Regions from separate parts of the Priestia sp. JSM ZJ58 genome, predicted to be linked through region 3. Evidence: riboswitches for the same ligand, from Rfam matches in the RefSeq annotation. Region 3 holds a riboswitch; each other region holds the start of a gene.
What was found. Region 3 has a riboswitch for cobalamin ahead of metE (5-methyltetrahydropteroyltriglutamate--homocysteine S-methyltransferase). Riboswitches for the same ligand answer to the same signal wherever they lie in the genome.
Positions count from the first base shown of each region.

Region 1: it holds a riboswitch for cobalamin, as region 3 does, so the genes downstream of both, ACH6EI_RS09585 (cobyric acid synthase) here and metE (5-methyltetrahydropteroyltriglutamate--homocysteine S-methyltransferase) in region 3, are expected to answer to the same signal.
Region 2: it holds a riboswitch for cobalamin, as region 3 does, so the genes downstream of both, ACH6EI_RS23700 (HoxN/HupN/NixA family nickel/cobalt transporter) here and metE (5-methyltetrahydropteroyltriglutamate--homocysteine S-methyltransferase) in region 3, are expected to answer to the same signal.

Region 1 covers NZ_JBISEM010000001.1:1,786,227-1,791,412, forward strand. The annotation lists gene ACH6EI_RS09575 (APC family permease) at 1-1,528, shown strand, start outside; gene ACH6EI_RS09580 (YdcF family protein) at 1,587-2,150, opposite strand; cobalamin riboswitch at 2,298-2,477, shown strand; gene ACH6EI_RS09585 (cobyric acid synthase) at 2,570-4,096, shown strand; gene ACH6EI_RS09590 (FecCD family ABC transporter permease) at 4,302-5,186, shown strand, end outside.
Region 2 covers NZ_JBISEM010000003.1:93,087-98,272, reverse strand. The annotation lists gene ACH6EI_RS23725 (DUF418 domain-containing protein) at 1-71, shown strand, start outside; gene ACH6EI_RS23720 (ABC transporter permease) at 107-790, shown strand; gene ACH6EI_RS23715 (ABC transporter ATP-binding protein) at 792-1,724, shown strand; gene ACH6EI_RS23710 (undecaprenyl-diphosphatase) at 1,871-2,464, shown strand; gene ACH6EI_RS23705 (organic hydroperoxide resistance protein) at 2,616-3,035, shown strand; cobalamin riboswitch at 3,141-3,323, shown strand; gene ACH6EI_RS23700 (HoxN/HupN/NixA family nickel/cobalt transporter) at 3,457-4,254, shown strand; gene ACH6EI_RS23695 (M20 family metallopeptidase) at 4,486-5,186, shown strand, end outside.
Region 3 covers NZ_JBISEM010000001.1:1,307,507-1,312,692, forward strand. The annotation lists gene ACH6EI_RS06745 (sugar porter family MFS transporter) at 1-16, shown strand, start outside; gene ACH6EI_RS06750 (hypothetical protein) at 160-408, shown strand; gene ACH6EI_RS06755 (metallophosphoesterase family protein) at 555-1,430, shown strand; gene ACH6EI_RS06760 (hypothetical protein) at 1,588-1,758, shown strand; gene ACH6EI_RS06765 (hypothetical protein) at 2,017-2,268, shown strand; SAM riboswitch class I at 2,349-2,459, shown strand; cobalamin riboswitch at 2,539-2,727, shown strand; gene metE (5-methyltetrahydropteroyltriglutamate--homocysteine S-methyltransferase) at 2,878-5,172, shown strand.

The DNA of each region.
Region 1 (5,186 bases), 480 kb from region 3:
GTTACTTGACCTAACGTTAATTGGGATGGGAGCTATTTTTGGTTCCGCCTGGTTATTTGCGGTTAGTAACGTGGCGTCAAAGGCTGGTCCAGCCGGAAGTTTTTCGTGGCTGATTGGCGGAGTCATTATTTTACTTATCGGCTTAGTGTATGCTGAACTTGGAGCAGCGCTGCCGCGTACCGGTGGAATTATCCGTTATCCGGTTTATTCACATGGTCATTTAGTAGGTTACTTAATTTCATTCATTACCATTATTGCTTATACAAGTTTAATTGCCATTGAGGTAACAGCTGTACGTCAGTATGTTGCTGTATGGATTCCTGGTCTAACTAAACATGGTTCTGAATCGCCTACAACGATTGGATGGCTATTCCAGTTCGCGTTATTAACACTATTTTTCATTATTAACTACGTAAGTGTAAAAGCATTTGCTAAGTCAAATGTCATTATATCTGTGTTTAAATATGCGGTTCCTCTTACAATTATCGTCGTGTTAGCTTATCACTTCAAATCAGCTAACTTTACAACTGGCGATTTTGCTCCGTTTGGTTTTAATGGTATTCAAGCAGCCATTTCAACAGGTGGCGTTATGTTTGCTTACTTAGGACTTCACCCTATTGTTTCGGTAGCCAGTGAAGTTAAAAATCCGCAGCGTAATATTCCAATCGCGCTAATTATCTGTATTGTACTTTCAGCGATTATTTACACAGCACTGCAAGTATTGTTCATCGGTAACATCCCGGCTGATATGCTATCAGGAGGATGGGGAACAATTCAAGAGCAATTCTCTTTACCATTTAAAGATATTGCACTTATTTTAGGCCTTGGCTGGTTAGTAACGCTTGTTATTTTTGATGCTATTTTATCACCAGGCGGTAACGGAAACATCTTTATGAATACAACTTCTCGTCTAGTTTATGCTTGGTCTCGTAATGGAACACTATTTAAACGTTTCTCAAAAGTAGATAAGAAAACAGGAATTCCACGTGCGTCACTATGGCTATCATTTGGAATGTCCGTATTCTGGACACTGCCATTTCCTTCTTGGGAAGCGCTAGTAAACGTATGTTCAGTAGCACTTATTCTGTCTTATGCTATCGCACCAATTTCAGCTGCAGCATTCAGAGTAAATGCAAAAGATCTTAAAAAACCTTTCAAATTAAAAGGCATGAGCATTATTGCTCCTGTTTCATTTATCTTCTGTTCATACATCGTATACTGGTCAGGATGGACAACAATTTCTTGGCTGCTAGGATCACAGCTTCTAATGGTTGTTATCTACGTAGCGTTTAAGAAATACGTACCAACTGACGTTGTGAAATTTGCACAGCAGCTTAAATCTGCTTGGTGGCTAGTTGCTTATTATATTATTATGCTTGTTATCTCTTATCTAGGTTCATTTGGTGGAGGACAAGGTGTGTTAAGCAACCCACTTGACTTAATTTTAATTGCTCTTGTTTCACTCGGTATTTTCTACTGGGCGAAATACACAGGTTTACCAAAAGCAGTTATCGATACAGATGATTAATAAAAAACACGGCATGAATTCATGCCGTGTTTTTCGTTTGTATAGGCGTGTACTCTATTTATTTATCAAACAGCCATGTTTTTAATATAGCAGCATACTCACGAAAGTAGGCTTGAAGTTTAATTGAATTTGGTGTCTTTGCGCCTAAAGGATAAACATCAAAACCTTGGCGCTTTGCAATAATAGAAGCGCGAAACAGATGAAAATCACTGCTAACAAGCACGATTCGTTTATCTTGAATATCAACTTTCTTTTTGGTGAAAGTAAAATTCTCAAAAGTAGAAGTTGACTGACCCTCTTTTATAATTCGATTCTTTTTAATTCCTGCTTTTCGTAGAAAACGGTAGGCTGCCTCTGCTTCAGAAATTTCTTCATCAGATCCTTTTCCACCCGTTACGATAACTTTTGTTTGTTTATGAGTCTTTAAATAAGATAAAGCTGTTTTTGCTCGCTCTTTTAAACTAGGAGACATTTGATCACCATCTACTTTAGAACCTAAAACGAGGACATAATCTGCGTTTTGTGGAACAGACTTGTGAGCAGTTTGATACATACAAAAAGATATAATTACTATATAAAGAACAAGCGAACCAATAAAGGTATAAATCATTTTTTTCTTCAACTGTGAGCACCTTCCTAGCTATTTCATAAGATGTTTGGAAAATAATTGTTATTATAGCATACGAGACCCAAATAAGTATAAACACAGTAATATATAATAATAGAAGAAAATCGTTATTGTGAATGGCTATAAAATTCGTTACAATAAAGAATAAATGATTTTAAAAGTGCCTCTAAGGAGGATAATAGGGAAATCGGTGAGAATCCGGTGCAGCCCCCGCTACTGTAAATGTGGATGAACCTGCAAAGACCCACTAGTCAAACTAGGAAGGGTGCAGAAGTAAAATGAAGCATAAGCCAGGAGACCTGCTTTTAAAAACCCCTTATTTTTCGGTGGGAGAAATAAGTCAAGACAATGTGTTAATGAGCGCATGACCAAACCTTGACTTTTACAGTTAAGGTTTTTTTATGTGGTAGGGAGTGGATAAAGTGAAAAAAGGAAAACCTCTTATGATTCAAGGAACGCATTCAGACGCTGGAAAAAGCATGATTGCTACAGCATTTTGCCGTATTTTTAAAGAAGACGGCTATCAAACTGCACCGTTTAAATCGCAAAACATGGCGCTCAATTCATACATTACAATGGATGGAAAAGAAATTGGCAGAGCGCAGGGAATTCAAGCAGAAGCTGCTGGAGTAGAAGCAACAACTAATATGAACCCTATTTTAATTAAACCAACTCGTGATCATGAATCTCAAATTGTCGTTCATGGAAAGCCGCTTCGTAATATGTTTGCTTTTCAGTATCGGCAAGAATTTTTTAATGAAGGTTTGAACGTTATCACTGAGTCTTATAAAGAGCTTGCCAGTCATTATGATCGAATTGTGATTGAAGGTGCTGGAAGTCCTGCTGAAGTCAATTTGAACGATCGGGAACTGGTAAATATGCGCGTAGCAAAGATAGCCCAAGCGCCTGTTGTGTTAGTAGGAGATATTGATAAAGGAGGGGTTTTTGCGAGTCTGGTGGGTACTCTTCAATTGCTTCCAGATGAACATAAACCTAGAGTAATTGGAGTGTTAATCAATAAATTCCGAGGAGACTTAGAGCTTTTAAAACCGGGGTTGAAGTGGTTTGAAGAATACACGGGAGTTCCGGTACTAGGAGTGATTCCTTATATGCACGACGTGGAAATTGACGCTGAAGATTCGCTATCACTCAGAAATTACTCAACGCTTGTGAATCCGTTAAAAGAAATCGATATTGCGGTTATCTCGTATCCTCGCATCTCAAATTTTACGGACATTGATCCTCTAAGCTTAGAAGAAGACTGTCATGTGAGACTTGTAACCAAGCCATCACAACTAGGTACGCCTGATTTAATTGTTTTACCAGGAAGCAAAAATACGATTGAAGATGCGCAGTTTTTACAAGAAAGCGGCCTGGATCTAGCCATTAATCAAGTCTTGAACGCAACGAACGCTCACGTTATTGGCATCTGCGGGGGATATCAAATGTTAGGCGAGACAATTACGGACCCCGATGCAGTAGAGTCCCGGATTGAATCTATTAAAGGGCTGTGTTTGCTTCCAGTGGAAACCGTTATGACAACCAGCAAAAAAACAGAAAGAGTTTCTGGATATGTTCAGTTAGAGAGTGAGAAGGTTTCAATTGAAGGCTATGAAATTCATATGGGAAAGACGATTTCTAAAAGCATGACGGAAGCCTTTGCGGTGGTAGATGATCAAAAAGAAGGAACGGTTAAAGACAACATCATTGGCACGTATGTTCATGATGTGTTTCATAACGATGCTTTGCGCAGAGCTTTGCTTAATCAAATTCGTAAACATAAAAAATTGCCGCCTATTACGGATACATTCAACAGTCGCCTGCAAAAAGAGGAGTCTTTTTCAAAAGCAGCAGCATATGTGAGAGAAGCTGTAGATATGGAAAAGCTGTATCATTTAATAGACAACTATAAAAGCCCGGAGCAAGCACAAAAAGTGTAGCTTGTAGAGGTTTTCGCTTGTTTTTTCACCGAGAACTTTAGTACGCTATTCTACGTTGCCTAGTTCAACAGTCTAGCACTCGTAACAAATAAAAGATGATTGTTTCCAATACTATGTAGGATGGAAACATGGTTTATGGACAGGAAAATGAATGGTTAATGTAATGTAAAACATCACGCCTCGTTTCCTAGAGGAGCTGAAAGTATTGATTTTTAAACGTATTTTTTTAAACAAAGCATCTATTTTATACATAGTCAGTTTATTTATTGTATGTACTTCGGTGATTATGGGAGTATTTATTGGTACAGTTTCGTTAACCGTAGGAGATACAATCAAAATTATTATTGGCCACCTTACCGGACTATCCTTATATCATGGTCCGGAAAACATGGATTTAATCATTTGGCAAATTCGTTTTCCAAGAGTACTGGTGGCATTTTTAGTAGGAGCTTCGCTTTCAATAGCAGGGGCTGCCTTTCAAGGGCTATTAAGAAACTCTCTTGCGGATCCTTACACGATCGGAGTTTCCTCAGGTGCAACCCTTGGCTCTGTCATGGCAATTTATTTTCACTGGAGTATTTTTGGTTTGTCTATCTTCACGCTGCCTGTAGTCGGCATCGTATCTGGTTTTATTACTCTTCTTTTAGTTTTTGGTATTACGAAACTCGCAAGCGGCAATTTGGCCAATGAAACCATCATCTTAGCGGGGATTATTTTATCATCCTTTATGAGCGCGCTTATTTCATTAATTGTAGCTCTTTCTCCTGAAGAAGATGTAAGGCAGGTTTTATATTGGCTAATGGGAAGCGTATCAATGAGAGGATGGTCGCATATTCAAATTTTAGGGCCGTTCTTTTTAGTCGGTACGATTATGCTGCTGTTACATGTGAAAGAGCTGAACGGCTTAGCATTTGGCGATCAATCCGCTCAATTTATGGGGATAGACGTAAAGAAGAAAAAAAGAATGATTTTAATAGGTGCATCCGTATTAACCGGGGCTGCGGTATCAGTATCTGGGGCAATTGGATTTGTTGGCTTAGTTATTCCCCACGTAGTGCGTCTCGTAGCGGGAGCTAATCATAAGCATGTA
Region 2 (5,186 bases), on a different contig from region 3:
TTTCTTGGAACGGAAAGCCCAAAGAGAAAAAAGCTTTACCGGAGGGAATAAATCATCCTTTTGTTGGATGATAGCAGTCAAACTTATTTAAAAGGAGATTTTCGAAATGTGGGCCATTAGTGTAAAAGAGTTTCAAAGCTTATTTAAAAGTGTTAAATCAATTATCGTTATTTTAATCGTATGCGGTGCTTCCTATGGAATAGCCCATCTAGTTAGTCAACTTGGAGGTCAACTGACGAGCGCACAGATTCGAGATGGAGCCAACGGAGGGATTTTGGTGATGCTTCTCGGATTCGGACCTTTGTTTATTTCAAGTCTTTCTCACAATGTTATTAATCAAGAAATTAAAACAAGAACAGCCAGGTTTTTAGTTACCAAAACATCAAGAGAGCGTATTGTACTAGGAAAATTCTTAGGAATTTGTTGTTTCTGGCTTGTTTGTATCTCTATTTCTTTTCTACTGATTGGGTTTATTTCGCATCATTTTTCTTTTTATATATTTTTAGAGTGCCTGCTATTCACCGTTTGTATCATTTCATTTGTTTTAATGCTTTCAGCTTTAATACCAAGTCCAACTCATACTATGTTTTTATCAATTATTTTATCGTTTGTTCTACCGGTACTGAGTGGATGGAGCATATTTTCATCAAAAGCGTACATTGCATGGTTTAAGTATGTGACACCTTACTACTATTTAAAGTTGGAGAAAGGGTATTTAACGGTTCTTCTTATTTTTGCAGCACTCTGTTTATGTACGGCACTTTGGAGTTTTAAAAGGAGAGAAGTATAATATGTATGCTATTGAAACAAGTAAATTAACTAAAAAGTATGGATCTAAAACAATTGTTAATAGTATTAATTTACAGGTACCACAAGGAGAAATTTACGGATTTTTAGGGAGAAACGGAGCAGGGAAGTCTACATTTATTAATATGCTTACCGGCGTTTCATTTCCTTCAGCAGGAGAATTTACGCTGCTGGGACAGAGTGATATTGATTTAGAGCTTCAGAAGAAAATAGGCGTGCTTCCTGACTATGCTAACTTTTACGATGAGATGACAGCGCTCAATCATTTGTGCTATTTTTTAAAGATAAATGGCCATCGTTTTTCGAAAGAACACTGTATTGATGTACTGAAGAAAGTAGGATTAGAAGGACATGAGCATCAGAAAGTTGGAAAGTTTTCATTTGGAATGAAAAAGAAGTTAGGAATTGCTCAAGCAATTATAACAGACCCAGATCTTATCTTTTTAGATGAACCAACTTCTGGAGTAGATATTGAATCTGCTCTCCACATTCATGAATTAATAAGAGAACTTCAAAATCAAGACAAGACGATTTTTATGACGTCTCATAATTTAAATGAAGTTGAGAAGATTTGTACGCGTGTAGCGATTATGAAAAATGGGATTATTTTAATAGAAGGGACAATGGAAGAACTGCGCTTTCAATACCAAGCGAAAAAAACGGTGATAATCAAACATGATCCTTACCCAAACAGCCACAAAGAATATATTCAACAGTTTTTCCGTACGGTGAGTCCGGACGTGGAATACCATCACACGTACACAAAAGTGATGCTTCAAAAAGAGAGAAATATCCCTCTGATTATTCGCGAATTGATTCAATGCGGCATCGATATTTATCAAGTTCACGTAGAAGAACCTTCTTTAGAAGAAATCTTTTTGCAAAAAAACATTGTGGATCATTCGCAGGTAAGTTAATGGGCAAAAGTCCGTTGGCTTACTACTCATCCTGAATACGTTATTTATAAATACCAGTTAGGAAGCCTCTGACAAAAACATGTTCATTTTCCCAAGAAACTGATAAGATAGCTAATGACATTTAAAAATAAGAAAGGATTTCGATTATGTTATCAGCTATTAATTCAGTAGACTATACCATTTTCCATGCGGTGAATCAGTATGCCTCGCATGTGAAGTTTGTAGATTCGCTAATGGTATTCTTTGCAGATTATGCCCAGTATGTACTTATTGTTTTACTCGGCTTGTTTTTACTTATTAATAAAAACGGCAGCCGTGTTGTAGCATTTCAAGCTTTATGTGCTTGTGCCACAGGAGTCATTATCAATAAAGTGATTAGTTTATTTGCTTATCGAGATCGTCCGTTTATCTCTCACCACGTGAATCAGCTTATTGATCACGCCGCGAATTCTTCATTTCCAAGCGATCATGCTACATCTGCATTAGTTATCACTTTTACCATCTGGCTGCATTTCAAACGTTCAGGGCGCATGTGGGTTGTCATGGGTGCACTCATTGCATTTTCACGGGTATGGGTTGGCGTTCACTATCCATTCGATGTGTTAACAGGAGCCGTTTTAGGCTGCGTGCTGGCGCTGTTTATTCATTATGTTATTTTTAATACGAAACTGATGAGGGCTATTACCAACTTGTCTATTTTTCGAAAATCAGCTTATGACGAACAGTCTCAATATTATTAAGAAAAAGTCGCATATACGCGGCTTTTTTTATTGGAAAATTTTTAATGTATTTAACACTTGTTTTTTAAAATTAAATTGTGTACAATTAAATCACAGAAACGATAAATAAAAAATTTTAATAAAATTACTAAAAAAGAGGAGAGATTTATACATGAAAGCTTTATATGAAACGACAGTCGTTAACACAGGTGGAAGAACAGGAGAAGTTCATTCTTTAGATAATATCTTTAATTTAGACGTTGCAACACCTCCAGCGCTTGGTGGAGAAGCAACAACAGCAACAAACCCAGAGCAGCTATTTGCAGCTGGATACAGTGCTTGTTTCAACAGTGCGTTAGAATTTATGTTGAAAAAACATAACGTAGAAATTAAAAGCAGTGAAGTAAAAGCTACGGTTCAGCTGCTTCCAGATAAAGCTGATCAAGGAGTAAAAATTGCTGTAGCGCTTGAAGCTCATATCGAAGGCTTAGATTTAGAAACAGCTAAAAAATATGTAGACCTAGCCCACTCATACTGCCCGTATTCAAAAGCAATCAGCGGCAACGTAGACGTAACGGTAGAAGTAGTTTAATTGCTTTAAAAAGCCCTGTTAAGCATGTAAAGCTTAGCAGGGCTTTTTTATTTGAATTTTCTCTATTCATTTGTAAGGAGTACTAGTATAATGAGGAAGAAAATGAATCATTCGCACAGTTTAGGTGCTCTTACATAGCGTAAGAGGTAACAGGGAATCGAGTGCAAATCTCGAGCGGTCCAGCCACTGTAAGCAGGGAGTTTTCTATCTTATCGTCACTCAAAACGGGGAAGGCGGTAGAAAATGATGATCTCAAGCCAGGAGACCTACCTATTCTGTACACTTGACTCTTCTAGGAAAGAGGCGGTGTATCAAGGTACGCAGTGAGCAATTACTGTTTATTTTCATATGCCGACACATCCTCAATTTCTATAGAATTGAGGCTTTTTTACGTTTTATTTTAAAAAAAGGAGTGTAGGAAATGGAAGGTTTATCAGTTTTTTTACTTGTCTTTTTATTAGGAATCAGGCACGGATTAGATGCAGATCACTTAGCTTTTATTGATGGCCAGACCCGATATAATTGGCGAATGGGCAGCCGTTTTGCCCCGTGGGTCGGAACGCTGTTTTCACTCGGTCATGGAGGAATGGTGGCCGTCACGGCCGGGGTGCTGGGCGTAGTGATGAAGAATTTTACGTTTCCAGCATATTTCGATCATTTTGCATCTTGGGTATCTATCATCTCTCTCTTTCTGATTGGGACATTAAACACATATCATTTGCTTCGAACTAAAAACAAAGAAGAAGAGTTTCAGGTGAGCGGGTTAAAAGGGAAGTTTATTCCGAAAATCGCAAAAGGAACAACGAATCCTTTTTTAATTATTCTTGTAGGAGCGCTGTTTGCCCTAGCAGCTGAAACGGTCAGTCAAACGGCCGTGTGGTCTCTAGCTGTAGGGAACGCAGGCAAATATACGCCGCTTTTATTAGGACTAGTATTTATGTTTGGTATGATGCTGACAGATACAATCGATTCACTGATTGTACATAAAATGGTGAATGAATCGAGTAAGTTTGGGCAATCTGCTTCCCGCTTGATGGGCTGGGTTATTGTTATCCTCGCATACGGGGTGTCCTTCTACTTAGCATTCACTTTCTTTAATCCATGGGCCGAAGTAAACTTTGAAATGGTTGGCGTTATTTTGTTTATTTTTTTAGTGTCTATGTTTGTATTTGTAAGTGTGAAGTCAAAAGGGAAAAATATCAAAATAAATGTCAATTAATAAAATGAAAGCTTTAATCTGTTGAAGATTGAAGCTTTTTTGTATAAATTTGTTGAAGTTTATGGCTATTTTCGGTCGGTTATGAATAAGTTAAAGTATTATCTGTATTTTAAGGATGGAAAATTGTCTGAAAACCATTATAATTAAGGATAATTTAAGGTCGTTATGTGAAACGTAGAACATACTCATACGTACGATAAATAAAAGCAATGAATGCACAAGCAGCAGGGGTTGTTTGGAGGAGGAATTGATTTGAGTCAGGTAATGGTAGAACAAAGCGTATTTAGTTATTTAAAAGAACATGAACAAGAGATGCTCGAAGATTTAGTTGGATTTGTGAAAAAAGAATCACCGTCCTACAGTAAAGAGTTAGTGGATCAGTGTGGAATGTATTTAACGCAGCTGTTTCAGAAGCGTTTAGGCGTAGGGTATGAAATCATAGAAGAAAAAGAAGTAGGAAACCACTTGAAATTTACGATTGGAGAAGGAGAGAAGCAGCTTTTAATTATCGGTCACTTTGACACGGTATGGGAAAAGGGAAGGCTGAGTCTAAGAACAGAAGGAAACAAGCTTTATGGTCCGGGAATTTTAGATATGAAAGGCGGCATTATACAATCTATATGGGCGATTAAAGCGATTCAAGAGCTTGGCTTATCGCTGGATAAAAAAATTGTGTTTTTTTGCAATTCAGATGAAGAGATTGGATCAATTTCCTCTAAAAAATATATAGAAGAAGAAGCACAAAGAAGTGAAGCAGTGCTAGTAGCAGAACCTGCGGTGGCGGGTTCAGGTGCGTTAAAAACGTCGCGCAAAGGAGCGGGGATTTTCACCGTAAAGGTGTGGGGACGAGCAGCCCACGCTGGTAATCACCACAAAGAAGGAATCAATGCTATTGAAGAGCTAGCGCGCCAAGTGATTTTTCTGCAGAGCTT
Region 3 (5,186 bases):
TAATAAATATGTTTAATTGTCGTAAATGTTTTAAATGTAAGGTGCTGAGATAAAAATATTTTAGCTGAAGTGAAAAACGAACCACTAATCAAAGTGTTTGATTAGTGGTTCGTTTTTTATGGTGAACGCAGGTTTCAGCTGTTTCATTTCTTCTAGCAGTTGATTGGAGAGCAAGGCGAAGACTCCCGCGGGAAAAGCGGAACAGATGAGACCCCGCAGGCGCACAAGCGACGAGGAGGCTCATCGGCCGCCCGCGGAAAGCGAAGCCTTGCACGGAAATCAACTGCGGGGCAACAAGCGGTTCAGCTCATGTCGGCCTTTGTTCGTCTTTGGATTATGCTCCAGCTCTTATTAATAGATACTGAGATTCTAGCTTTTATGTTGTCTTATCCGTGCTTAACAAAATGAAAGAATAGATAAGCTATGGAAACTCATTTAAATGTGCGTTCTGCTTACAAGAAGATAGTGACCTTCATCAGCAAATTTCCATATAAATAAGTAAGCTTGTTTACTTTTAACCAATTTTATTTAGTAATAGGAGGATTAACTAGTTGATGAATTTGACGCTTCATGAACGTTCTGAAAAGTTATTAAAGCAAAGAATTAAACAATTAAATCCGAGAGATCCATTCAACTTTGTTTTTATGGGCGACAGCAGAGGTGACGGACCAAACGATAATTGTTACACGATGAGCGGTGAATTTGAGCTTGTGTTAAAAAAGGCGGTGGAATTGAATCCGCTGTTTATTATTCATGGGGGAGACACCGTGTATACAGGAGAAAAGAGGTATTTGGAGCACTTTGTTAAAGTTGTCGAAAAAATAGCACCAAACATTCCCGTGTTTGTATGCGTAGGGAATCACGATGAATTAAACCTTGAAGAAAGCAACCTCGAAAACTTCAGAGCCACTATCGGAAAAGTGCACTGGGTCATTGATATTCCTGTCTTTAACTTCCGGTGCATCGCATTAAATAATATCATCAGCCCCAAGAATAAAATATATGGATTTACAGATAGAGAGCTGAATTATTTAGAGCAGCAGCTAGAGGATGCTCCTCGTAATACCGTTGTAGCCATGCATGCGCAGCCAAATATTGGCCGGTGGTCAGACCTGGGAGGTTTTCCTGTAACGACTCCTCAAAGTCAAGAATTTTTTGATTTAATTCAAGAACATCGCGTGAAAAAAGTGTTAGTCAGCCACGTGCATGCGTATGACGAGCAGTTTATTAGAAAAAACAGAAACGGGTCGTTTACGCTTGGAAGAGGTACTGATTTTGTATTATCAGGAGGCGCGGGTGCTCCCCTTGATTTTGAACCGCCTTTAATTTTAAATAATTATAATTTTACGGAGTTTTTTGTTAGCCGGTACGACATTTTAGGACCTCTTCTTTGGAAGGATTTTGGACGACCTCGAAGAAGTTGTTTGTAAAAACAAGAAAGTAGAAAGCTAGGTTCAAAAAAAAGAGGCTGGGACAAAAGGGTTTTAGGCGAAATGAAAAATGAACCACTAATCAAGCATCTTGATTAGTGGTTCATTTTTTTATTAGGGTAAACGTAGATTTCATGTGTATAGGTCTTTCTAGCAGGTGATTGGAGGACAAGACGAAGACTCCTGCGGGAAAAGCGGAACACGTGAGACCCCACAGGAGCGTATGCGACGAGGAGGCTCAGCGACCGCCCGCGGAAAGCGAAGTCTTGTACGGAAATCAACTGCGGTGTCACAAGCGATTCAGCTCATGTATCCCATTTGCCTTTAGATTGGATTCACTTGGTTATGTCTCAACCTCTTTTGGAAAACCGTACGAAACCTTGTAGCAGAAGGCTCAGTCAAACGTTATAATAGATAATGAATGATGATATATTCTCTATATTTGTCATATATTTGTATTACATATGTAATTGAAGAAAAACATTCACTTGATATACTGTTTAATGACTTAACTTTATCTTAACATTCACAGTGAAATGCGTGTTTATAGAGGCTTAAAACATACACAGCAAATGGAGGAGCTATCATGGCAAACGAAAAGATGCAAGAAGGACTCAATCGTTTTATTAAGGAAGATTTAAATGACCTTTTAGGTAGACTGTTCCCCCTAATGGACCGAGAATGTGCGGAAGAAAAGAGAATGCTTATCGAAACGGCGGTAGAGTACATCTATTCTTCAGGGTATCATCAAGGAGCAAAAGACTTGATCGAAACACATCGAAAAGATGATTACAAATTATTAAGGCAAAAATTAGCGTCAACGCCTCCTGAAAACTAATTTTTTTGAAATTTCTTTTGACAACATAAATGTAAGGTGTTAAGATGACTCTACATTCAAAATATTATAAACAATTAAAACTCTTATTGAGAGAGGCGGAGGGACTGGCCCTGTGAAGCCCGGCAACCATTTAACAATCTTGTTAAAAAGGTGCTACATCCTGCAAAGCGTACAGCTTTGAAAAATAAGAGAGGATTTCATAGATACTATGCCTCTCTATTCATGATAGAGAGGCTTTTTATTTTATGTGAATATGTTTTGAATGAACAATTTCATAGAAATGCATCAGGTGCTGTGTAACGAATGTACGCAGCTTAAAAGGGAAGACCGGTGAAAAGCCGGCGCGGTCCCGCCACTGTAATGGGGAGCAACTTATTAACCACTGTTTCATGTTGAAATGGGAAGGGATAGGAAGCGATGAACCTAAGTCAGGAGACCTGCCTGTTGTATGCACTTAAGCTCTACGGGATATAGAGAGGAGTGAGGAATACGTGTTGAGAAAAACAGGCTATCTCAACTTTAGTTAAGTATGCGTATCATCTCTCTTTTCATTTCGAAAAGGGAGATTTTTTAGTTTAGCGATAAAAAAATATATAGGGAGTGGAAAAAATGAGCAGTGTAAAAAGTTCAAATGTAGGTTATCCAAGAATTGGTGAAAAACGAGAATGGAAAAAAGCGCTTGAGCAGTTTTGGGCAGGAAAGATAGAGAAAGATATCTTTCTTCAGGAAATTGAAGCTCTTCGTCTTGGGCATCTGAAAAAACAGCGTGACGCAGGAATTGAATTAATTCCAGTCGGCGATTTTAGCTTATACGATCACGTGTTAGATACAGCCGCTATGTTTGGTTTGGTGCCAAAGCGCTTTGAATATAACGGAGGCCCGGTATCCCTTGAAACGTATTTTGACATCGCCCGAGGAACAAAAGGTGCGGTAGCCTCTACGATGACAAAATGGTTTAACACAAATTATCACTATATCGTACCAGAGCTTGACGAATGTACGCCTGCCCTTGTAGAAAATCGTCCGCTTCAATTTTACAAAGAAGCAAAACAAAAGCTGAATATCAAAGGCAAACCCGTTATTTTAGGTCCAGTAACATTTGTGAAGCTGTCAAAAGGATATAAAAAAAGTGAGTTTAAAAAAGTAGTTGAACAGTTTGTTCCTCTTTATGCAACAATCTTAGCGGAGCTGGAGGCAGAAGGGGTCGAGTGGGTACAAATAGATGAGCCGATTTTAGCTACAACGCTATCAAAAGAAGACCTGGCACTGTATAAAGAAGTCTATGAAGCTTTGAAAAAAGCGGCACCGAATGTAAAAGTCATTTTGCAGACGTACTTTGACAGCGTAGATTACTATAAAGAAGTAGTTGCTCTTCCTGTTCACGGAATTGGATTGGATTTTGTACATGACCGAGGCGAAAATCTCACGGCGCTTAATAAATATGGTTTTCCAACTGATAAAGTGCTGGCAGCAGGAGTGATTGACGGACGAAACATTTGGCGTGAAAACTTGGACGAACAGCTTTTAACAATCAGTGAAATTGAAGAAGCTGTATCAAAAGACCGTTTGATTCTGCAGCCTTCATCAAGTTTATTACATGTTCCTGTCACGGTGAAAAGCGAAAAAACCATTGAGCCAATTCTAAAAAACGCGCTGTCTTTTGCAGATGAAAAGCTGAAGGAAATCACGCTTTTAACAAAAGCGGTGCAGCAAGGAAAAGAAGCAATTGAAAAAGAAATAAGTGTAAGCAAACAAGCGATTCAAGCATTAAATGGATCATCTTTTCGAAACCATCAAGACGTTCAAAAAGAGCTGAAGCAGCTGCACAGCTATAAAGCGGAGCGCCAAGCGCCGTTTGACGTACGTCAACGCGTTCAGCAAGAAGCATTTCAACTGCCGCTTCTTCCAACGACAACAATTGGAAGCTTTCCGCAAACAAAAGAAGTGCGAAAAGAGCGTCTGAAGTGGCGTAAAGGAGAGTTAAGCGATGAAGCATATGAAGCGTACATTAACGCTGAAATCAAAAAATGGATTGAAATTCAAGAAAACATCGGCTTAGATGTCCTTGTGCACGGAGAGTTTGAGCGCACGGACATGGTTGAATACTTCGGTGAAAAATTAGGAGGTTTTCAGTTTACGAAGTTTGGCTGGGTGCAATCATACGGTTCTCGCTGCGTGAAGCCGCCGCTTATTTACGGAGATGTCTCGTACGAGCAGGCGATGACAATCAAAGAAACGGTCTACGCACAGTCTCTAACCAATAAGCCTGTTAAAGGAATGCTGACGGGGCCAATTACAATTTTAAACTGGTCGTTTGTACGTGATGATATCTCACGCTACGACGTGGCCAATCAAATTGCGCTTGCTCTTAGAAAAGAAGTGGAAGCACTTGAAAGTCAGGGCATCTCAATGATTCAAGTAGATGAACCGGCGCTGCGTGAAGGACTGCCGTTAAAACGAGAAAACTGGGAAAGCTACTTGAACGCGGCGGTGTATGCGTTCAAACTAGCCACGGTATCGGTGCAAAACGAGACGCAAATTCACACGCATATGTGCTATTCAGAGTTCGAAGAGATTATTGATGCGATCAAAGCGCTTGATGCCGACGTGATTTCCATTGAAACGTCCAAAAGCCACGGTGAATTAATTTATGCGTTTGAAAAACATACGTATAACCAGGGAATTGGACTTGGCGTATATGATATCCACAGTCCGCGCGTACCGAAGCTTGAAGAGCTGACACGAAACATTGACCGAGCTCTGAAGGTGCTTGACCCTGCACTGTTTTGGATTAATCCCGACTGCGGCCTTAAAACAAGAGGAATCAGCGAGACGGTTGAAGCTGTAAAAGTGATGGTTGAGTCTGCAAAACAAACAAGACAAAATTTATTACAAAACGTTTAATAACAAGAAAGTAA